DNA from 3 places in the Pseudalkalibacillus sp. JSM 102089 genome. Region 2 is predicted to be linked to each of the others. Evidence: riboswitches for the same ligand, from Rfam matches in the RefSeq annotation. Region 2 holds a riboswitch; each other region holds the start of a gene.
The links. Region 2 has a riboswitch for S-adenosylmethionine ahead of metK (methionine adenosyltransferase). Riboswitches for the same ligand answer to the same signal wherever they lie in the genome.

Region 1 (8,330 bases), on a different contig from region 2:
ATGCACTATGTCAATCGAGTTATTCTTCTCATAAAAAAGCCCGCCTTCTATGGGAAGCGGGCTTTATCCGTTAGTTAAACGGCAATATCTTTTTCAACAGCATTTGAATCATTGAACTTATCGTGGTTCAACTTGCCAAGAATTCGTGATGTTAGTGTACCTGAAGTCATCGCACCATTCACATTTAACGCCGTCCGCCCCATATCAATGAGTGGCTCAACAGAAATGAGAAGACCGGCTAAGTAAACGGGTAGGTTCATAGAAGAAAGAACGATTAACGCAGCAAATGTCGCTCCGCCTCCGACTCCAGCCACACCAAACGAACTAATACCAACGATTAAGACAAGTTGGATTAAAAATCCAGGACTGAGCGGATCAATACCTACCGTTGGCGCAATCATAACTGCGAGCATCGCTGGATAAATACCAGCGCAACCATTTTGGCCAATCGTTGCACCAAAGGATGCAGACATGTTCGCTGTTCCTTCATCAACACCAAGGCTATTTTTCTGAGCGGAAATATTCAAAGGAATTGTCCCTGCACTTGAACGAGAAGTGAAGGCAAACGTAAGAACAGGTAATACCTTCTTCAAATATGTTAGTGGATTTAATCCACCTGTCGCAACCAAAATCAAATGAATGATAAACATCACAAGCAGTGCTAAATAGGATGCAAGAACGAATTTCCCGAGTTCGAGAATACCGCCTACGTTCGTTTGAGCGACGGTAGTTGCCATCAAGCCCATAATCCCGAATGGAGTTAACCGAAGAACTAGTGTGACGATTCTCATAACGATCGCATAGACAGCATTCACACCTTTCGTGAAGACGGCTGCTTGCTCTGGATTTTTACGACGTACACCTAGTGCCGCGATTCCGACAATAGCTGAGAATATAACAACGGCAATCGTTGAGGTCGGGCGAGCTCCTGTCATATCTTCAAACGGATTTGCAGGAATAAACGCAAGAATTTTATCTGGCGTACTCATATCTTTCACACTACCAAGCGTTTCTTCTAGATAGCTTCCACGATCCTGTTCCGCTTGCCCTGCCTCAATTTGCTCTGCATTTAAATCAAAGACGAGCGAGCTACCTACACCAACGATCGCTGCAACCATTGCGGTTGATACAAGAATTCCAATAATCCACCCTGACATTTTGCCAAGCTCTGAAGTCTTCTCAAGATTCGTAATCGATTGAATGATCGAAACCATAACAAGTGGTATCACGATCATCATTAGAAGGCGTACATATCCGCTCCCTACAATGCTATACCAATCTGATGTTTGACTCACAATCTCTGAGCTAGCTCCGAAGACAGCTTGCAAGTAAACACCTAACACAACCCCAAACCCTAAACCAGCAAACACACGCTTACTAAAAGACACATGCTTCTGCTGCATCTTAATTAAAACACCAATAAGAACAAGTAAAATGGCAATATTCACAATGACTAAAAATGTATCCACGCTATTTCCCCCTTTTATTTTCTCTATAAAACCAAAACTTTATAATCCTTATAAGTTTAGTCGGCATTAATCTAAAATACTACCAATTTGTGGCACTGTCAAGCGCTGGTGCCTGTCACTTCCCGCTATTTGTCGAATGGAGGAAAAGGCTTATGAAATCTCCATCTTAAGGATGAGTTGAAAACCGAACTGGTGACTGGTTTATTTGATACGCATACGGCGTAGACTGTAATTAACAAAGAAAGAGAGACACAAGGAGGTGCTGGACATGGAGAACATTTACGTTCTTGAACAGGAAATTATTAATAGGCGCTAAATAATACATTCGTTGAATCAGAGGGGGAACATTTCAATGATTTTATTACTGATCAAGAACTATTTTCAGCCTGGTGCTGGCCAACAATGTCAATGGAAGGAACATCGCAACCGCCATCTTGATCTGCTCGCAAAATCCATCTATCATATTTAGCCCCCTGGACGTTGAATCGTAACTTCCAGGGGACTTTTTTCTCGCTAGATATGCCTCTAATCAGCTTAATGTAACTTGTAATGCTTCTAAACCAAGAATCGCTTCAACTACATCATTTTTCGTCACATGACCTGAAGGGAAATGAATAGACTCCCCATCTCTCGTAGCGTATTCTGCGATGACTTGACCTATGCTCTCCACATTTGTTGGTTCAATGCCAATTGACTCTAACGAGAGGGGCAAACCAATTTCTTTATAATAGGCAAATAAACCTCTCACCTCTTCCCACTCACCTTCTAGTACAAGTTGCACAAGTATGCCATAAGCTACTTTCTCACCGTGAAGAAACGAATGAGCTTCAGATACATGTGTTAATCCGTTATGAATGGAGTGTGCCGCTGCAATCCGACCATAGCGATCTCCAAGACCTCCTACCATCCCTCCTGATAAAAGATTTGTTTCAATCACCCGAATAAACGCATCACTCAAACGACCCTTCTGTTGATCCTTAACCGCTTTTTCACCATCTGCCACAAGGACATCACGGCAGCTTCTTGCTACTTCATACGCTAGTTTTACTGGGATTGGCGTCGAAGGCAGTTCCTCAATGAGTGCTCTCGCTTCATACCATTTGGCCAGCGTATCACCAATCCCCGCTTTCAAATAAGCGATTGGTGCCTGCACAAGAATTTCAGGTTCTACAAGAACAAGATATGTACTTCTTGGAAAAATAGTATACGTAATAAATTCTCCCTCATCTGAATACTTCACACTAAGCGGCGTCGTTGCAGCACAAGTAGACGCAAGAGTTGGCACAAGAGCCACATCTTTGTTCACTTCATTACCAACCGCTTTCGCTACATCCAGAACTTTTCCGCCGCCTACCCCAAGTATCAAATCGGCACCGTGAATTTTGGCTAATTCTGATTGCCTTGCAATTTCAGTTTCTGAACATTCACCACTGTACGTAGAATAAGCTACATGAAAGGCAGATAGATCCGGGAAATAATCTTGAGCCGCTGCCCACGATTGATGGCCAGAAATCACAAATACTTTTTGGAACTGCCCTTCTTGAAGTAACCGTGGTAATTCTTGAAGGATACCTGATCGACACTCATAATGTCCTGGCGTTGCTCTTACCTGAATTGATTCCATCTTTTCTTCCTCCTAAATCTGATGAACAAACTGATCATGAAGTTCATTTATTGAAGACACACCTGCTATAAACAATTGCACAATGAGATATCCTTTTAACTTAATCCTTCTTCAAACGAGCGGAGAGAACATTCCCGAACGATTGGAGTCCCTGAACAAGGACAATAAGGAGAAATACCGTAACGTACATCACATCGACTTCATATCGCAAATGACCGTATCGATAAGCGAGATCACCAAGTCCACCTGCTCCAACGAGCCCAGCCATTGCCGTTGCCCCAATCAGTCCAATTGTCGCAATCGTTAATCCAAGAACGATCGATGAACGAGACTCCCTTACAAGAACATGCCAGATAATGTGTCTCGTTTTTACCCCCATTGCTTCATAGGCTTCTACTACTCCACGATCGACCTCAAGAAGAGCAGACTCCATCAACCTTGCGATATAAGGCGCCGTAAAGACAACGAGCGGCACAATCACACCTTTTACTCCAATAGTTGTACCTGCAATCATTTTTGTAAAAGGTAAAATGAAAAACAGTAAAATGATAAATGGAATCGACCTGATCACGTTTATAGCCGCATTTAATATACGGAAAAGAACTTTATTTTCTAATGCTTTTTCAGCTCTAGTTAAAACAAGTAGCACACCAAGCGGGAGGCCAATCAACACTGAAATCAGTAGTGAGATCCCAACCATTTGAAATGTTTCAATAATCGCGTTCCAAATGTCTGCACCCCAAAGATCAATAAACTCCGATACCTTAGCTGACATGAGCTTCCACCTCCTGAACATAGCCTTCTACTACGACGCCACTTTCCTCTAAAAAGGCAACGGCCCGAGCCGTCTCTTCCGCTTCCCCATCTAAATGAACGACTAGCCTACCAAAAGGCTGATCCTTCAGTTGTGTAATGTTCCCTGCTAAAATGGACGGATACACGTCGAACTTCTTACTAACAAGCGCAAGAGCGGGACTACCTGATTTCTCCCCAATAAATGAAAGATTCACGATCTGACCACGCTCTTTCAATCGCGACACAAGCGACTCTGGAAGCTCATCCTGGAATAACGACTGAACAAATCGTTTGGCCGTCGTTGTAGTAGGCTTACTAAAGATATCGATCACTCGCCCCTGTTCAATCACCTTCCCGTTCTCCATCACAGCCACTTCATGACATATTTTCTGGACAACGTGCATTTCATGCGTAATGAGTAAAATCGTGATTCCAAAATCACGATTGATTTGTTCCAATAAAGATAGGATTGATTCTGTCGTATCTGGGTCAAGGGCACTCGTTGCCTCATCGCATAGTAGTACTTCAGGTTCATGAGCAAGCGCACGGGCAATCGCCACACGCTGCTTCTGACCGCCTGATAGCTGGGAAGGATAAGCATCCCGCTTATCCGATAACCCAACGATACCTAAATATTTATCAACTCGCGCTTCAATCTCTTTTTTACGAAGACCCGTAAGCTTCAGCGGGATGGCAATGTTTTGATACACAGTGCCTGTTTTCAACAAATTAAAAGACTGAAAAATCATCCCAATACGCTGTCTTGTTTTTTGAAGCTTTCCAGTAGACAAAGAAGTGAGCTCAATGTCATTGATAAATACCTTTCCATCTGTCGGTCGCTCCAGAAGATTCACCATTCGGACAAGCGTGCTCTTTCCTGCACCACTATAACCGATGACGCCATAGATGCTTCCTTTCTCAACTTCTATGGAAACATCATCAACCGCCTTCGTAATCCTCTCACCGCTTTTATACGTTTTCGTTATATTTTCTAATCGAATCATCGTGCTCACTCCTCTTTCGAATTACCAGGATGCAACTACAGAACCGTTAAATTCGTCCTGGATAAATTGCTTCACTTCATCTGATTGATAGTAGTTCACTAGCTTTTGAATACGTTCATCATCTTTGTTCTCTGTTTGTGTTGCAATCACGTTCACCCACGGGGAATCTTCTGGTTCCATTTCAAGCGAATCTTCTTTCGGTACGCGTCCACTTTCCATTGCAAAGTTCGTATTAATTGCTGCAATCGCAAGCTCACCGAGCTGTCTTGGAATTTGTGAAGCTTCTAATGGAACAAACTCGAGATTGTAAGGATTCTTCTCAATGTCTTTGATCGTTGCTTTAACACCAACGCCATCTTTCAACTCAATAATGCCAGCTTGCTCAAACAACATTAGCGCTCTCGGTTCGCCTGTTGAATGGTTAGGTAAGCCAACTTTGTCGCCTTCTTGCAATTCATCAAGACTCTTATATTTGTCAGAATAAATTCCCATTGGAAAAGTAATCGTAGTTGCTACCTTGGAAAGATCGAGTCCTCTTTCTTTTACATAATCATTCAAATAAGGTTCGTGCTGAAATACGTTCGCATCCAATTCTCCTTCATCAAGGGCTGTATTTGGCATCACATAATCATTAAACGCAATCACTTCAATCTCAAACCCGTCTTCCGCTGCGAGTTCCTTCACCTTATTCATCACATCTTCATGCGGACCAGCCGTTACCCCTACCTTCAGTGGGTCATCTTCTGAACCCCCAGAAGCCTCATTCCCTGAACAACCTGCCAAAAAGACTAAAATAAGTGCACCAAATAGATACAATGATTTCTTCATTTCTCAATCTCCTTTAAAATTCATATAGTAATATAAAGCGTTTCAGCACTAAAACATAAAAGCGAAAAAGTACTTCGACCTGCTAAAATCCCCTCCCAATAAAAAAAACTCCCTCTGTAAAGTACAGAGAGAGTAGTATCATTTCATCATTATCAGCAGTGCTGAACTCTCTCTCATCTTTCAAACGATTGCTCGTTTGCTGGAATTAGCACCTTTCTCACGAACTGAGATGGTTGCTGGGCGTCACAGGGCCAGTCCCTCTGCCACTCTTGATAAGAGTTTTCAATATTATTTAACTATTTTCAATAGTATAGTATCTTTCTCGAAGGGCGTCAAGGGAAGATCTCAAAAAGTGCCTGTCACCGCCCGATATTTGTCGAAAGATTTCTTATTGCCTTCCTTCTAGGTAATTGTCGAACCAGTTTCCTAGATGCTTAAGTCGTTCCACTCGTAGTTCTGGATGACCGCTTCTTGATAAATTATGATCAGAATCTGGGAATCTTACAAACATCGTTTCCTTCCCACGATGCTTTAAAGCCACATATAACTGCTCTCCTTGCTCAATAGGGCACCTATAATCATTTTCGCTATGAAGAATTAAAAGTGGGGTTTCGATTTGGTCCACATACTTAAGCGGTGAATGATGCCATAGCTTAGCAGGGTTTTCATCTAAATCACTTCCAACTTCCCACTTTGTGAAAAAGTATCCGATGTCACTAACACCATAGAAACTTTGCCAATTCGAAATGGAGCGCTGGGTAACCGCTGCTTTAAATCGATCGGTTTTCCCAACAATCCAGTTCGTCATAAAGCCACCGTAGCTGCCTCCCGTCACGAAAAGTTGAGCTTCATCAATAAAGGAATACTTGTCCAACGCGACATCAACACCCGCCATCAAATCCTCATAATCACCTCCACCATAATCTCCTCGGCAGCCATTTACAAACTCTTGTCCATAACCCTGACTACCACGTGGATTCGTATAAAGGACAACATATCCTTTTGCTGCAAGAAGCTGAAATTCGTGCATAAATGAATTACCATACATCATATGCGGTCCACCGTGAATTTCAAGAATAAGAGGATATCCCTCACCTTCCTGATAATCATTTGGTTTCATGAGCCAGGCCTGAATCTCCAAACCGTCTTTCCCAGCGTATGTAAACATTTCTGGTGTCGAGAGCTCCAAGCTTTCGAGAACGTCAGCATTTGATTGAGACAAACACTGTTCATTTACTCGATCGCCATGAAACGAAAGCGTATAAATATCGCCAATGTTAAGTGGATCGCTAATTGCAACAGCCGCTTCATTCGCGCCTGGCAAGTAGTGAAACGCGTAATGGTGCCTGTCACCACCCGTTATTTGTCGAACCGTGCAATCTTCTCCGACAAAATAAACACCAGTGTTTCCTTCTTTACTAGCAAGAAAATAGAGTCCATCTCCATTTTGGCTCCACATCGCACCAGGAGAAGCGCCGCCCCAGTGCATATCTGAAATCAATACATCCGAACACTCTAAATCCACATCCTCTGTTAAACAAGTAAACTCTTTTTTCGCTATATCAACAGTCCAGATTTTATTTAACGTAGCTCCTTCATGCTCAAAGTTATGCCCAATGAATGAGAGCTTCTTCCCATCTGGTGACCAGTTCGGCGTGCTAAAGCTCCCACCTTCACGATTTAACTGCTCAGGCTCTGATCCTTCATTCAGACCCTGAATAAAGATGTCGGCTCGCATGTAGGACCCCTGTTCTTCACATCGATCTCTCACATATACAATGGATTGTCCATCCGGTGACCAGTTAGGGCTAGAATGATTAAATGGTGCATCTGTAAGCCATTCTATTCTCTTTTCACCTGAGGTTACCTCGATCAAGACAACTTGCAAAAAGTTATTGTCAAGAAAACCACTCCCGTCTGCTTTATACTGTAAGTCAGTCACAACGAGAGGCTTACGTCCTTCTTCTTTCTCTTTTGTATCCTTACTTAAAACAAGTAGCGAAGAACCATCGGGTTTCCAAACAGGAGCGGAAACACCACTTTTTAAATCAGATAGTTGTCGCGCTTCGCCACCATCAGTTGAGATAAGCCATATTTGATTTTCTCCTGATCGATTCGAAACGAAAGCAATCGTCTTCCCATCAGACGACCAGCGCGGAGAGTGATCTTTTTTCTCCCCAGAAGCATATGTCCAATCATGCTCAATTCCAGTATCGCGATTTACTATGACTAAATTTGAAGTATATTCTTTGTCCTCATTTATCACTTTCTTTACATAAACAACGTAGCTCCCATCAGGTGAAAGTTGGGGATCACCAACAAAAGTGAAATCATAAAGGCTTTCTTCCAAATTCTTTTGTTTCTTGTCACTTCCAATTTCCATCATCCACACTCCCTTTCTACATCTTCTCTACTTCCATTGAATAGGAAAAAACTCCTGCAGAGCGGGCAAATCTCCCTCTAAATCCATCTCTAATTCTGATTCTAACCATCCCTTCTAAAGTAAAGATCACTTCATCAAGTTTGTTAAAAAGGAGGAAACAACCAAAATACACATTTTTTTCAATTAAAACCAACAAAACAAGAACATACATTCCCTTCATAACTCTT
Region 2 (8,330 bases):
GCTTATAGGGGCATATATGACGTACAGACTCGGACAAAATCAAAAAGGCGAATATGATAATCAAGGAAACGCCAGGGTGAAATCTTCTTTCTTTAGCAATCCGATTTTTCTTGTTTACATCGTCGCGACAGCACTTGCAATCGGTTATGTTATTTACTTCACATTAATTTTAAGAAAAAGATCAGGATGGTATTCCTGGTCTTTTTTCATGACATTTTGTGTGGTTTTTGGAAACGGTTGGAGCGTTAGGCTGTAGACAAGCTTATTTATTCTCTTGAGATTCAACTGTAGCCTCCAGTGCCTGACTGGTCTAAACGGAGGCTTCCGCTTTTCTTGGCTAGTTGCGCGGGCCAAATCCTCCCGCTGTTTCGCCCATCCGAATGAGACATAAAGCGTCTCACTCTCATGAGCTCCAATATCTCCGTTTCTAAACGCTCGGCTACGCTTTTCTTGGCTAGCTGCGACTCGCAGAAACTGCGATATTTCACTCTTTCACCAGAACACAAAGGACGTGTTCTAGTTCATGAGCTCCAATATCTCCGTTTCTAAACGCTCGGCTACGCTTTTCATTATACTCTTAACAATTCTTTAAGATTTCTTTAATAGTAGCATTAAATTTCTCGTATAGGATAGAAGTAACACATAGGATGAAGGGGGATTCTTTTTGAGTAAAGTGGTTGGGTGGCTTTATGAGCGTGAGTGTACGATGTTTCGGTTTGTGAATTTAACGTGTCATTCAAGGTACCTTACTTCTATTTTTGGATTAGTTACGCATGCGGGTGGTGCTCGGGCAACGATTTTAAGCACACTTTTGTTGATGTTCCTGTTACCTGCTCCTTTAAAGATATGGGCGTTTCAATCTGCGTTTGCGCTTGCTGTAAGTCATATACCTGTTCATTTTATTAAAAAGCATTATCCAAAACACAGGCCATATCTCGCTCTCCCTGAAACAAAGATATTCGTATATCCTCTAAAAGATCATTCTTTTCCATCAGGGCATACAACGGCTATTTTTTCTGTACTTACACCGTTTATCTTTCATATTCCTTCGCTAGCTATTCCCTTAATTACTCTCGGGAGTCTAGTTGCCCTTTCGCGAATTTACTTAGGTCATCATTATCCTTCTGACGTTCTTGTTGGTTTTATACTTGGTGGTGGATCTGGTATTCTTTCAACTTTAATCCTAGGCTAAAAAAGGGAGGGCTTTCATGAAAATTGCACTTTTTACTGACACTTACTATCCACAAGTTAACGGAGTATCTCGCACTTTGGGTAAATTAACCAGGTATATGGACCGTCAGCATGTAGATTATATGCTTTTTGCTCCTAACTGTCAGAAAGATGATGACCTTTTCTCAAGTAATATCCACCGCTTTACCAGTATGAAGTTTTTCCTTTATCCCGAATGTCGCATTGCCCTTCCTAACGTGAGTCTTATCCGCCACCAACTTCAAAATTTTCAACCAGACCTTCTTCATGTCGCTACACCTTTTAATATCGGCATGTGCGGGCTACATTACGGAAAGAAAAATAACATACCTATGGTTGCTTCATACCACACTAATTTTGATGACTATTTAAAGCATTACCACCTTGAATGGTTCTCTCCTTTTATGTGGAAATACTTAACCTGGTTTCATCAACCATTTTCCACTACCTTTATTCCTTCCAATGAAACGCGCAATCGATTAAAAGAAAGAGGTTTTAAGAACCTCAAGCTTTGGAGAAGAGGCGTCGATTGCGAACAATATTCTCCGATTAGAACAAATCACTCGCTACGTGAACGATATAACATTCAGGAGAAGTATATTCTTTTATTTGTTAGTCGACTCGCTCCAGAAAAAAACCTTGAAACGTTACAAAAAATCATGTGGAAGTTACCAGAACAGCTGAAACAACAAACAAGATGGCTGATTGTTGGTGATGGACCAGCCCTCCCTCATATTCAAGAAAACGTTCCTAACAACGTCACTTTCACTGGTTATAAAGAAGGGAAAGAATTAGCAGAGCTATACGCTACTTCAGATCTTTTCATCTTTCCATCAGCTACTGAAACATTTGGAAATGTCGCAATGGAGTCACTTGCCTCAGGGACCCCTGTTATCGCTGCAAATGCCGGAGGATTAACCGATGTTGTCACTGGAGAAAGAAATGGTCTTTTCTGCTCTCCGTATAAAGAAGAGGAATATATCCACGCTATCAGTCGACTCTTATCAGATAATACCGAACGGAGAATGATGGGTTATGAAGGACGTCGTTATGCACTTACTCAATCATGGGATGCGATCTTCGGACGATTAGTAGAGGATTATGAGAAAACAATTGGAATTAAAAAATTAGCTCGATATGCTTAGAAAGGAGAAAAAAATGAATCTTACTGTATTGGGGATTAATGAAATCTGCTTAACTGCACCTTCTATCTTCGCAACACATAGCCACAACTTGTACGCGCTAGACGAAAGGAAGAAAATAGCAAATACGTATGATCTCATTTACTGCTCCATTGTTCAACCAAACATACACAAAGGTTTGGGCTTGATTTCTGTTCAATAAAGACGTTTAGTGTAACTTTCTTTCAACGATTCAATCACTTTTTCTTCGCCTATTTTTGCATGATCAGATAGCATTCTGGCAGCTGACGCGAGCCCCTCAGTATTCGGCCATCGTTCAGGTTCAAAAAGAGATGATCGTTTAAAGGCTTTGGCACAATGAATGTAGCATTCCTTTACTTCTACTCCAATACCTAACAAAGGCGTTTTCCCCTTATATTCACACTGCTCTAGCAGCGTTTTATCTTTTACAATCGAGGCCTTTCCATTAATACGCAACGCTTCTTCTCGGCCGGGAATCATCAGCAGCAAACCGATATTTGGGTTTTCTAATAGATTGATCAATGAGTCCATTCGTTTATTTCCCGGTCTTTCCGGTATCAATAAATGATGATCATCCAGAACTTGAATAAACCCCGGTGCATCCCCTCTTGGCGAAACATCACCACCCGTACTTGATTGGGTGGCAATCGTAATAAATGGTGTACGGCATATGAACTCTTTACAGTGTTTATCAAGAAAAGAGATGACTTTATTTGCAGCCAATTTACTCGGTATTCCTGCCATGTCTTTTAGTTCATTCACATCGGTCACGGTTTCTCCGAATATACTAGTTTTCACACATTACACTCCTCCATTTTTCCTTCCATTTTATCACAACACCCATCTGTTTTATGATAATTCAATACAATATAACGGATGTCAAAAAGGATGATAGAGCAAAAAAAGAAGCCAAAATATTTTTGGCTTCTTAGAAATTAATTAAATTCCGGCACCCTGTTTAAGGGATTCTGCACGATCTGTTTGTTCCCATGGAAGGTCAATATCAGTACGTCCAAAATGTCCATACGCAGCTGTTTGCTTATAAATGGGACGTCTAAGATCAAGCATCTTTATAATGCCTGCTGGACGAAGATCGAAGTTCTCTCTTACTAGCTCTACAAGACTTTCCTCAGACACTTTTCCTGTGCCAAATGTATCAATAGCAATTGATACTGGCTGAGCAACCCCAATAGCGTAAGCAAGTTGAACTTCACAACGATCTGTTAGACCCGCTGCCACAAGGTTCTTAGCAACATAACGAGCAGCATATGCCGCAGAACGGTCTACTTTCGTAGCATCCTTACCTGAGAAAGCACCGCCACCGTGACGCGCATAACCGCCGTAAGTATCAACAATGATTTTTCTTCCTGTTAAACCTGCGTCACCCTGCGGTCCACCGATAACAAAGCGTCCTGTTGGGTTGATGAAGTATTTTGTTTCTTCATCAATTAATTCAGCAGGAACAACCGGCTTCACAACGTGTTCTTTGATATTACGTTGGATTTGTTCAAGTGAAATTTCAGGATGATGCTGTGTAGAAACAACAATGGTATCAACGCGTACCGGCTTACCAGCTTCATCGTATTCCACTGTTACTTGTGTTTTACCATCAGGACGAAGATAAGGAAGAATTTCTTCTTTTCTTACTTCGCTCAAACGTCGCGCTAGTTTATGCGCAAGAGAAATCGGAAGCGGCATTAATTCCGCTGTTTCATTACAAGCGTAACCAAACATAAGCCCCTGGTCACCTGCACCAATTGCATCGATTTCGTCATCTGACATCGTACCTTCACGTGCTTCAAGAGCAACATTTACACCTGCAGCAATGTCTGCAGACTGTTCATCAATAGATGAAAGAACAGCACATGTTTCAGCATCAAATCCGTATTTCGCACGTGTATAGCCGATCGTTTGAATCGTCTCACGAACCACTTTCGGAATATCCACATAGTGTGATGTTGTAATTTCACCGGAAACTAGTACAAGACCAGTTGTTACTGTAGTTTCACAGGCAACGCGCGCATTTGGATCATGCGCAAGAATATCATCCAGAATGGCATCGGAAATCTGATCTGAAATTTTATCAGGATGCCCCTCTGTTACTGACTCAGAAGTAAACAAACGACGATTACTCACTCAAGTACCTCCTTAAGGATTGGATCCTATCTAATTATGTTGTAATGGATACGGTACTCATTTCCCTATTACCCTGTGCCGAAACGAGAGAACGAATTCAATTTCTTATCGTCTTACCTTTTTTTATAGCGTCATCAATCTCAACGACATTAAAAAAGCCCTTCCCTACAATCAGAGGGAAAAGGAGCTGATATCTCATGCCTTTCGCCTCTTATCTTCCAAGACTATCGTCTTGCAGGTTAGCACCTTAATCCTGTTGTATAGGAGTTGGTTGCTGAGCTTCATCGGGCCTGTCCCTCCGCCTGCTCGGGATAAGAGTATCCATTCTCGACATATAATAACGCACATGAAAGGATGTGTCAATGAAGAAAAGCGGAAGCGCCCGTTTAGCCTCGACAAGCGCTGGAGCCCTACAAAAAGAACACGGGCTTTATGTTCGAATTCAAGGGCGAAGCGATCGATCCACCACCTTAATCCTTTACCCATAAAATAATCACTTCCTATATAATGGCGACAGGATTTCAACCTAAAGAAATAGTCATTCACCCATTTTTCACTTTTTATGCAAAAAATACATAGATTAGTATAGAATAATTGAATGAATGTGTTATACTATTTTTGAGTTAAACAAGTCAATCAACGAAATCTTTAAAAAAGGATGGGTTTAACGTATGAAAACAGCTTCCTTCTCCTCACCGTTATTGGATGCGATATTAAATAAGAATAATCCACATGTGAATTTATCAGTGTCTGAACTGGTTGAACATTCACTATTTAAAAACGAAGGGCAACTATCAGCTACAGGAGCTCTTCGCGTAGAAACCGGAAAATATACAGGACGTTCTCCTGGGGACAAGTTCATTGTAAAGGAAGATTCCGTAAAGAACAAAGTGAACTGGGAAACAAACCAGCCTATTTCCGAAAAAAGTTTTGAAAACCTTTACACAAAGGTGTTGAACTACCTCGGTGAGAAAAAGGGACTTTATGTGTTTAAAGGATTTGCTGGTGCTGACCAGGTATCAAGACTACCCATTCAGGTTATTAATGAATATGCCTGGCATAACCTTTTCGCCCACCAGCTGTTCATCCGTCCGAATGAATCAGAGTTAAAAGAACATGACGCTGAATTCACTGTCATTTCTGCACCTGGTTTTCAAGCTGATCCAGAAGTGGATGGCACAAATTCAGAAACATTTATTATTATCTCCTTTGAGAAACGAACCGTCTTAATTGGTGGAACAGAATATGCTGGAGAAATTAAAAAGTCTATTTTCACCGTTATGAACTACTTATTACCAGAGCGAAATATTCTTTCAATGCACTGCTCTGCTAACGTAGGTAAAGAGGGGGATGTTGCTCTATTTTTCGGTTTATCTGGAACTGGAAAGACAACGCTCTCAGCAGATGCTCATCGATCTCTTATCGGTGATGATGAACACGGATGGTCTATGAATGGTGTCTTTAATATTGAAGGTGGATGCTACGCTAAATGCATCAACTTATCAAAAGAAAAAGAACCTGAAATCTGGGATGCAATTCGCTTTGGAACGGTTCTTGAGAACGTTATGATGGATAACGGCTCGCGTGAACCTGACTACGATAACACTAGTCTAACTGAAAATACTCGCGCTGCCTATCCGATTGACGCCATACCTAATATTGCAATTCCTAGCGTTGCCGGACATCCCAACACGATTATTTTCTTAACGGCAGATGCATTTGGCGTCCTTCCTCCAATTAGCAAACTGACCAAAGAACAAGCCATGTTTCATTTCCTATCAGGTTACACAAGCAAGTTAGCCGGAACAGAAAGAGGAGTCACTTCACCGGAAGCCACTTTCTCTACATGCTTTGGTGCACCGTTCTTGCCATTACCTGCCCATCGCTATGCAGAAATGCTCGGCGAGAAAATTATGGAGCATGATGTTCAAGTCTTCCTCGTAAATACCGGATGGTCTGGGGGCGGTTATGGTGTCGGAGAGCGCATGAAGCTTTCATATACTAGAGCGATGATCCAGGCGGCTTTAAATGGAGAACTTGATCGTATCGAAACAGTAACAGACCCTATTTTCGGATTGCATATTCCTTCTCATTGTCCAGGTGTTCCAGCAGAAGTATTGCAGCCAAAACAAACATGGGAAGATCAAGAGAAATATGATGAGAAAGCAAAAGATCTCGCTACTAAGTTTGTAAAGAACTTCGAAAAATTCTCAAATGTAGCCGACGAAATCAAACAAGCAGGCCCAAATGTTTAGTCTCATTGCAAAAAGCACCTTAACGGGTGCTTTTTTTTATTTGAAGACTCATTCCCCTTCACTTCGCACATCCCCCTCTTTCTATCTACCTCCATTAATTTACTTATTCAAAACACCAATCGTTTTAAAATACATAGGCTATAGTATCTAAAACATGAGCCTACCTCATGTGACGAATGTGGAGGATAGATAATGAAAAGAAGCTGGTTTATAACGTTTTGTATATACACAAGTGTATTTCTTCTTATTCTTTCGGCGTGTGGTACTAATAGTGGAAACGATCAGGTAAGAGTAGCTGAGGTTACACGCTCGATTTTCTATGCGCCACAATACGTGGCACTCTCAGAGGGTATTTTTGAGAAGCATGGCATTGATGTCGAATTAACGACCACTTGGGGCGGAGATAAAACAATGACCACTCTACTATCTAACGGAGCTGATGTCGCCCTTGTAGGATCAGAGACGTCCATTTATGTTTATGCACAGGGCACTGATGACCCTGTTATAAACTTTGCTCAACTTACACAAACAGACGGTACGTTCCTTGTATCAAGAGAAAAAATCGAGCATTTTGAATGGGAAGATTTGAAGGGAAGTACATTCCTTGGCCAACGTAAAGGTGGTATGCCACAAATGGCTGGCGAATACGTACTGAAACAGAAAGGAATTGATCCTCAAAACGATTTGGACCTCATTCAAAATATTGATTTCGCAAACATTTCAAGCGCATTTGCTTCTGGAACTGGCGATTACGTTCAGTTATTCGAGCCAACAGCAAGTGTCTTTGAAGAACAAGGGGTTGGACACATTGTAGCTTCATTTGGAAAAGAATCAGGAAAAATTCCATATACAGGATTTATGGCGAAAGAAAGTTATTTGAGTAAAAATGCTGATGTAGCTGAGCGTTTTACAAAAGCACTTTATGAGGCTCAACTGTGGGTAGATACTCATTCTTCTGCAGAAATTGCAAAGTCAATTGAACCGTTCTTTCAGGATACCGATCTTGAACTCATTACAACTGTAGTCGATCGTTACAAAAGTCAGCATTCATTCGCTACAAACCCATCCCTGGATCAAGAAGAATGGGATAACTTACAAAATATTATGGATGAAGCAGGAGAACTCCCAAAACGCGTTGATCATAGCAAATTAGTAGATAATAGCTATGCCGAAAAAGCGCAAAAATAGGAGGGAAAATAATGTCTTTCCTTCAACTCAACGCTATTTCACATGTGTATTTAATGAAAAGCGCTGCCAAAGAAGCGATTTCCAACCTCTCTTTCGCTATTGATGAAGGAGAATTCGTTTCCCTTCTTGGGCCTAGTGGATGCGGGAAATCTACTCTGTTGTCGATCATTTCAGGATTAGTAAAACCTACTGAAGGGAGCGTTTCTCTACAAAATAAAATTATAAACTCACCCGGCGAACGAATGGGCTATATGCTTCAACAAGATTACTTGTTTCCCTGGAAAACAATTGAAGAAAATTGTTTTATAGGGTTAAAGCTTCTAAACAAGTTGACAGCGGATAAAAAAGAACAAACATTGGAATTATTGGATAGCATGGG
Region 3 (8,330 bases), on a different contig from region 2:
GATTGTTGAGCAAATCATGAACGTGCAACACGCACTTGATGAAAAGGCGAATGAAGAACGCGTCAGTCATATTGTTATTATGGGAATCGGTGAACCTTTCGATAACTATGATAATATGATGGACTTCCTTCACATCGTTAATTCTCAAAAAGGACTTTGTATTGGCGCGCGCCACATTACGGTTTCAACAAGTGGTCTTGCGAAGCAAATTTACGACTTTGCCAATGAAGATCTTCAGGTGAACCTTGCGATTTCTCTACATGCTCCTAATGATGAGTTGCGTACGAAGATTATGAAAATCAATAAGGCTTATCCGCTTGGAAAATTAATGCCTGCGATTGATTATTATCTTGAGAAAACCAACCGCAGAATTACGTTTGAGTATATTATGTTGAGAGACGTCAATGATCACGTAGAAGAAGCGAAACAACTTGCGAATCTTCTCGCTGACAAACGTCATCTTTCTTACGTAAACTTGATTCCATACAATCCAGTTGATGACCACTCTTATCAGCGTAGTGAAAAAGAATCGATTCTTGCGTTCTATGATACGCTTAAGAAAAACGGTATTAACTGTGTGATCCGTCATGAGAACGGAACAGATATCGATGCTGCATGCGGTCAGCTTCGCAGTAAACAAGTAAAGAAACTCGAAAATGCAGGTAAATAATTCAATTAAGACGCACCTTTAAAGGTGCGTCTTTTTTTATGTAGGGTAATTGACACACTCTCAAACGGGGGAAGCATACACTGTAAACAAAAACGTTTATTTTTAGAAAATAGATGTTTATATATGGGAGATGAATTATGAAAGGATTTATTATTGTCCTTTGTTTTCTCTTTTTATGGATTGCAACAGGTATTTCTTCCGATTATAATCGCTCAAATCCACCTTTCGAATTAAGTGGAGAGGAAGCAAGTGTGAGGTCTGGTTACAATTATCTTCACGTCATTATATTTAACGACCAATTGTCAAGGTTAGACGTTTATGATCAAAATGGTAATCTTGTGAAGGTTTATTATGAGGAAAGCTTAAAAGAGCTCTATCCATCTGCTACCTATCTAAATGCAGAAATTGATGATGAAAAATTGTATCTTATCTTTGAAGAAGAGAACGGACAAATCATTTCAAAAAGAATTGTCGTTGGTGCAAGAGGATCTTTATCGTTTATGCCTGAAAGAAAATAGAAAGGGCTGATAGAATAGATCAGCACCCTCCATGACACTCCTTGTTCACACAGTCTTGCTTCTTATGTGACTTCTTTTTATATCCCTTTACATGGTAATAAATAGTTAGACAATAGCGCCCCGTACAGACGGAGTGCTTCTTATGTCCATGGGGGTGTTGAATAGAACCGGTTTCTTTTCGACGATCTCTTGCTACAATCGTTACTTTACACAGTTGTTGATATGTTCTCGTTCTCGTATTTCCCTCTGGCACATAAAATGCAGGTTCATGACAGTGATCAATTAATACCTCGACTTCCTCACAAACCCCACCATCGTAATAAATTGATAGAGTTCCTGATACTGGTCCTATATCTCCAACCGCTTCCCATATTGGGGCATAAGGGTTGAGGAGTGGATCAATTCGAAAGACGCCACAGATATTTTCTTCCACCAGCTCTCCCTTTGATTGATGGGGACGACGCCTTTCACATAAGGGGTGATCTTCTTGAAACAACGATTTACTTCTTGACATAAGAGCACATCCTTAAACTTCCTTTTATATAGTAAATGCATGGACATTTGTTTTGTATAGATAAGCGTCCAAGTCAATCCAAAAATAAGTATGACAAAAATCATTATTCCTATTTATTGAAATAGCTTATTTAGCTTTCGTTTTTCATTTTTAAATGAAATTAACGAAATAAAAAAACACTCTCCGTCGTAGGACTTCATCGAGTGCAATAGATTATAATCCTGCTGTATATTGAAGATCCATTTCAACAGTAGCTGTACAGAAAACATCTGGGGTTGGAGGCGTAGCAGAAGTACACTGAATTTGAATCAATGTTACGTTCGTTAGTTCTAATACTAAAGAAGATTGTGCATCAACCGTATACTCAATGGGAACATTGGAAATCACGAATTTAATTTTGGTCTCGATTTCCTTCAGACAAGCCTAGCCGGCGCGAACTTCCCATACATAAATGCGAACGTGTATGTAGATGATCACGATGATGATCCATCAAATGATCAAAACTTTTTCACTCCTTATCAAATTCTTGATAAAACCGTGAAAGATGACTCAGGAACGGAACATCAACTGAAAGTAGGCGTGATCGGATTCGTTCCTCCACAGGTGATGCAGTGGGATAAGGCTAATCTTGAAGGGAATGTGATCGTAAAGGACATTGTTGCAACAGCTAATAAATACGTGCCAGTAATGAAGGCAGAAGGGGCCGATATTATTGTCGCCATACCTCATTCTGGCTTTGAGAAGGCAGCACCACAGGGAAATGACGAGAATGCCGTTTACTACTTAAGCGAAGTGGAAGGCATCGATGCCATTTTATTTGGACATGCCCACAAAGTATTCCCTGGAGATAACAGCTTTCAAGGAGTTGATGGAGTGGATAATACAAAAGGAACCATTAATGGAGTCGCTTCCGTCGAGCCAGGTTACTGGGGAGATCACCTAGGGGTAATCGACCTATCTTTAACGGAAGATAATGGGGAATGGTCAGTGAACGATTCCAAATCTGAAGCTCGTCCCATCTATGATAAAGTAACCAAAACACCACTTGTAGAAGCAGACATGGATATCGTGAATGCAGTGAAAGACGATCATGAAGCGACAATTGATTATGTGCGAACAGCTGTCGGTGAAACAACTGCACCCATAAACAGTTACTTTGCGCTCGTTAATGATGATCCGTCCATCCAGATTGTAACCAATGCTCAGAAATGGTATGTAGAAAACAATATTCAGGGTACCGAATATGAAGGTATTCCAGTTCTATCCGCAGGCGCTCCATTTAAAGCGGGCGGTCGAGGGGGTTCGTCCTACTATACGGATATTCCTGCTGGGGACATTGCGATTAAAAACACAGCTGATCTTTACGTATATCCGAATACACTGAAAGCGGTGCTGTTAAATGGTGACGAACTGAAGGATTGGCTTGAAATGTCAGCAGGCCAATTTAATGTAATCAACAAAAAAGATAAACAGGAACAGCCTTTAATTAATCCTGATTTCCCTTCTTATAACTACGATGTGATTGATGGCGTTACCTATCAAATCGATGTTACAGAACCTGCGAAATATGATATGAGTGGGAGTGTAGTAAATGCTGATGCAAATCGAATTAAATCGCTAAAATACAACGGAGAAAAGGTAACGAAAGACATGTCCTTTATCGTTGCTACAAATAATTACAGAGCGACAGGCGGGGGCCACTTTCCGCACTTAGACGGTTCGAATATTGTCATTGATTCCCCTGATGAAAATAGACAAATTTTAATTGACTATATTCTTGAAAACAAAACAATTAATCCAACAGCTGATCAGAACTGGTCATTTCACACAGTTAATAAGAAGAAACTGAACGTCACTTTTGAATCCTCGTTACAAGCCAAAACCTATGCGGAAAGCATTCAAACGATTCATTTTGTTGATGAAACAGAAAATGGTTTCGCTAAATATACACTCGACTTAACGAAACAGAAAAAAGAAAAGCATCATCATAATCATAAGGGCGAGCACGGCCGCCATCGTTAAGAACGAATTCACGCCAATTCATCAGAATTGGCGTTTCTTATTTTAAGAATTTATCCGATGCAAACAATAGTAGAATATTTACTGATATAATGGAATTACTATCGTACAGAAAGGGATTTATATGACACAAAGCCTGACAAGCACCCAAAGAGATGAGCTTTTTTCAGATCTGACAAATGAGCAACAAACGTATGTAATGAATTTTCTTAAACGCGGTAAAAAAACGGCTTTTGCGAATGTCATAGCTAGAAGTAAAGGGCGGATGATTCCAAGTGGGGCAACGGATGAAGAAATCAGGATGCTGCTTGATGATTGGATACTAGAAGATTACATCGATGCGGGCTTCGTTTCAGATGATTTAAAATGTGAGTGCGGTCGCTCTTTACGGTATCAGTATGTTGTTCGACATGCAAAAACAGGAAAAACACGGCGTTTCGGGATAAATCATTTCGAAGAGCATACCGGATTACCCGCTTCCATTGTGAGAGAAGTTGTGAAGGGATTTATGGAAATAGATTATGAGTTGGATGAGCTACTGTTGAAAAGACAGAACGGCTATCCTACATACGACATTCCTGAAGGATTGAACCTTCCACAAGACATTGAACAGCCACTTTCATTAAATCTTCCATTACTAGATCTACAAGAAAAAAGGCTAAACAGTTTAATCAGATCTTATCGTGAAGACCAAGAAGCTTTTCAAAGAGGGAGCAACACTGTAGAACAAGTAGTCAACCCGAAAAGCAACCAGGAAGAACCGAAATCAGAAGAGGAATTACAAGGTTCTTTTGATTTGTTCGCGGAAGATGTTCAAGAACCTTTACAAGAAAAGACAAGCGAGAAACCTAAGGAAACCTATTTTGTAGGAGACCTTTCATTTACAACACAGGAAGCGGTAGACTCCTATATTCAGCAAGGTATGGAAAGTGCTCTGATGATTTGTGAGCTTTTGATTAAGGAAGGAAAGGTACAAGACAAGAGATACTCCACAAAGAAACCAAAAATTTATTTTGCTGTTTGTACCTACCTCGATTCATTTGTTGCATCTGGATCAATGTCAGTCGAGCCGATAGGGCGTGAAGATCGCATCTATCGACTGAAAAGCAAGAGATCATCTTAACATTTCATAATTATCAGATAAGTGATTGACATTTCCAGTTAACCGGTCTATAATTTCACACATGTTCAAAAATTAAATCAACACTCTTATCAAGAGCGGCGGAGGGAATAGGCCCTATGATGCCCGGCAACCTTTCAACTACGGTTGAAGCTGGTGCCAAATCCTACAGGTGATATCACCTGGAAGATAAGAGGAGGATTATGTTAGCAAACCCTCTTCTTATTGTTTAAGAAGAGGGTTTTTTATTTTATCCAGAAAAGGAGCTGTTACACATGAAAAGAACACTTGAAGAACGATTGCAAGATGGTCCAGTTATTTGCGGGGAAGGTTATCTATTTGAATTAGAGCGTCGTGGTTATTTACAAGCAGGATCATTCGTACCTGAAGTTGCCCTAGACAATCCTGAAGCGCTAAAACAAACGTATCGTGATTATATGCTTGCAGGTTCAGATGTCGTACTTGCTTTTACGTATAATGGTCACCGAGAGAAAATGAGGATTATTGGAAAAGAAGATTTGTTAGAACCGCTCAATAGACAAGCTATCCGCCTGGCTAAGGAAGTTGCGAAAGAACACCCTGAAGAAGAAGCGCTAGTCGCAGGAAACATTTCAAATACAAACTTATTTGATCCTGAAGATGAGGAAAGTAAGGAACAAATTCGATCGATTTTTGCTGAAATGGTGAAATGGAGCAAAGAAGAAGGCGTTGATTTCATCAATGGGGAAACTTTCTACTACTATGAAGAAGCAAAAATAGCGCTAGAAGAGATTCAAAAGCAGGATCTTCAAGCTGTAATTACACTCGGACTCATGAGTGAGAACATTTTAAGGGATGGCTATACCGTTGAAGAGGCTTGCCGTTTGTTAGAAGAACAAGGAGCACTAGTTGTTGGAATGAACTGTTTTAGAGGTCCGGCTACAATGCAACCATACATTGAAAAAATCAGACAGTCTGTTAACGGATACGTTGGAGCTCTTCCAATTCCTTATCGTACATCAGAAGAACACCCAACATTCTTTAACTTACCAGACGGTGGCTGTGCGTGTACATTGCCAACAGAGACGACCTTTCCAACCTCTTTAGATCCGCTTTATTGTAACCGTTATGAGCTAGCGGAATGGGCTAAGGAGGCACAGCAGGTTGGGGTCAATTACTTGGGACTCTGTTGCGGCGCTTCTCCAAGCATGCTGCGAGAGGTGGCTGAAACAGTTGGCAGAACAACTGTAAACTCGGTATATTCTCCAAATATGGAAAAGCACTTTTTGTTTGGAACTGATGAGACATTGAAAGATAACAATACGGCTTATAGAGCAAAGGCCTAATTTATAACAACAACCGGAGAACTTAATTTCTCCGGTTGTTGTTTTTTTACCAAAAACCTATTTGTAGACCTGTACTACAGTATTTAAAGCCATTTTTACATAGGAGATTATATCTACTACATTTTTTCTATAAACTGATTATTTTTGATAACGTTGGCGATGATTAGTAACAGTATCAGTTGAAGAGTAACGAATACAATGGTTTTTGCATTTGATAGGATAACAGCATTTTTCCAATCACGATGTCTGAAATTGATTTTTCCGCTATATAAGTTGCTTTCCAAGTAACATTCTTTTCGAATTAAAGGCTTCTTTTATGAAAAACATCATATTTATGAAGTAGTTGTGTTATTATTTTAAATGTGTTTGAATATGTCCATGAAACATTATTGAACTCAAACCACAATGAAAACGAACTGTTTTATAAGCGAGGTAGCCTATGAATAATCAAAATTTATTAAATGAACTCCGCTCCATTTTACCCAGTGCGGAACTGAAGATAAATGAGCCATTAAATGCACATACGTATACAAAAATGGGTGGATGTGCGGATGTCCTTGTGTTTCCTAACACGCTAGAGGACGCACGAGCAGCAGTTGAGTACGCCTATCAATCTAACTATCCATTAACCATTTTAGGAAAAGGCTCTAATGTTATTATCCAAGATGGAGGCATTAGAGGAATTGTCCTGAATCTTTCTTCACTAAAAGCCATTCAAAAAGAAGAAGAAAAAGTTATTGCTCAAGCTGGCGCACGTATTATTGATGCTTCTGAATTTGCTCGTGACAGCAAACTAAGTGGACTCGAATTCGCTTGCGGGATCCCAGGCTCTGTCGGCGGAGCTGTTTATATGAACGCAGGAGCATACGGTGGAGAAATCGCGGATTGTCTCGAAAGCGTTCTTGCTGTAACAAAGGAAGGAAAGCTCGTTAAATTGACAGCTGATGAACTTGATTTATCTTACCGTCATAGTAATGTAGAAGAAAATGGTCTTCTTGTCCTTGAAGCTACTTTCAAGCTTAAAGTTGGAGAGTATGAGGATATTAAAGCAATCATGGATGACTTAACGGAAAAACGTGAAACAAAGCAACCGCTAGAATACCCTTCATGTGGCAGTGTGTTTAAACGACCTCCTGGCCTTTTTGCTGGTAAGCTCATTCAGGACTCACAGCTTCAGGGTACACGAATCGGTGGAGCTGAAGTCTCCAAAAAGCATGCTGGCTTTATTGTAAATATCGATAATGCGACAGCGACTGACTATCTGGACGTGATTCATCATGTGCAGCGAACAGTAAAAGAAAAGTTTGATGTCGATCTTGAACGTGAAGTTCGCGTCATAGGGGAACCACCTGAAAAACCATAATTCACATGACAGCCGCTCTTACAAAAAGAGCGGCTTTTTAGTGTTCTTTCACCGATATTCGATAAATCTGTGAACATATGAAATCTGCACAATAAGTGCATACTTTACGGATAAAGTAGATATTGGCATACAATTCCAAAGACTAGAGGAGGACTATTATGAAAAGTAAAACTCAATTGATTGGTGTAATAACATTATCAATGGCGCTCATTCTTGCTGCTTGTGCAAACAACAATGAACAAGTAAATGAAAACTCTACTAACACAGAGGCAAACTCTGAAAGCAGTATGGAAGGGATGAATCATTCAGGCTCTGCTGAGGTACCTGAAGACCTACAAAAGTCTGAAAATCCCACTTATCCAGAAGGTAGCACGGCGATCATTGAAGCGAACCATATGAAAGGAATGGAAGGTGCAGAAGCAACTATTGTGGGGGCATATGATACGACAGCTTATGTTGTAACTTACACCCCTGAAGATGGCGGGGAACCCGTAGAAAATCATAAATGGGTCATTCATGAAGAACTGGAGGATCCAGATGAAGCTCCACTTCCATCTGGAACTGAAGTAACATTAATGGCTTCTCATATGGAAGGAATGGAAGGTGCGATTGCAACGATCGAATCTGCTACAGAAACTACCGTATATATGATCGACTACACACCAACAACTGGTGGCGAAAAAGTAACGAATCATAAATGGGTAACGGAAGACGAATTAACCGTAACTGAATAATTGACCATTCATAACCCGAACTCGTTAGGTTCGGGTTATTTTAAAGAGGTTCACTGATATCTGCCGG

Region 1: another riboswitch for S-adenosylmethionine. It lies ahead of ABVF21_RS05475 (MetQ/NlpA family ABC transporter substrate-binding protein); the one in region 2 lies ahead of metK (methionine adenosyltransferase).
Region 3: another riboswitch for S-adenosylmethionine. It lies ahead of ABVF21_RS00560 (homocysteine S-methyltransferase family protein); the one in region 2 lies ahead of metK (methionine adenosyltransferase).

Annotation. Positions count from the first base shown of each region.
Region 1 is NZ_JBEWYW010000002.1:149,153-157,482, forward strand. Features, by position in the region: gene ABVF21_RS05455 (L-cystine transporter) at 75-1,469, opposite strand; gene ABVF21_RS05460 (iron-containing alcohol dehydrogenase family protein) at 1,999-3,093, opposite strand; gene ABVF21_RS05465 (methionine ABC transporter permease) at 3,194-3,868, opposite strand; gene ABVF21_RS05470 (methionine ABC transporter ATP-binding protein) at 3,858-4,892, opposite strand; gene ABVF21_RS05475 (MetQ/NlpA family ABC transporter substrate-binding protein) at 4,914-5,720, opposite strand; SAM riboswitch class I at 5,891-5,999, opposite strand; gene ABVF21_RS05480 (S9 family peptidase) at 6,109-8,103, opposite strand.
Region 2 is NZ_JBEWYW010000005.1:121,443-129,772, reverse strand. Features, by position in the region: gene ABVF21_RS13110 (hypothetical protein) at 1-256, shown strand, start outside; gene ABVF21_RS13105 (phosphatase PAP2 family protein) at 674-1,192, shown strand; gene ABVF21_RS13100 (glycosyltransferase family 4 protein) at 1,209-2,354, shown strand; gene ABVF21_RS13095 (hypothetical protein) at 2,368-2,553, shown strand; gene ABVF21_RS13090 (MSMEG_1061 family FMN-dependent PPOX-type flavoprotein) at 2,547-3,170, opposite strand; gene metK (methionine adenosyltransferase) at 3,312-4,508, opposite strand; SAM riboswitch class I at 4,717-4,826, opposite strand; gene pckA (phosphoenolpyruvate carboxykinase (ATP)) at 5,180-6,763, shown strand; gene ABVF21_RS13075 (ABC transporter substrate-binding protein) at 6,956-7,951, shown strand; gene ABVF21_RS13070 (ABC transporter ATP-binding protein) at 7,963-8,330, shown strand, end outside.
Region 3 is NZ_JBEWYW010000001.1:115,235-123,564, reverse strand. Features, by position in the region: gene rlmN (23S rRNA (adenine(2503)-C(2))-methyltransferase RlmN) at 1-670, shown strand, start outside; gene ABVF21_RS00580 (hypothetical protein) at 808-1,188, shown strand; gene ABVF21_RS00575 (S-Ena type endospore appendage) at 1,208-1,702, opposite strand; partial or broken gene ABVF21_RS00570 (bifunctional 2',3'-cyclic-nucleotide 2'-phosphodiesterase/3'-nucleotidase) at 2,075-3,724, shown strand; gene ABVF21_RS00565 (DUF3895 domain-containing protein) at 3,846-4,844, shown strand; SAM riboswitch class I at 4,928-5,037, shown strand; gene ABVF21_RS00560 (homocysteine S-methyltransferase family protein) at 5,117-6,166, shown strand; gene murB (UDP-N-acetylmuramate dehydrogenase) at 6,606-7,529, shown strand; gene ABVF21_RS00550 (YdhK family protein) at 7,688-8,263, shown strand.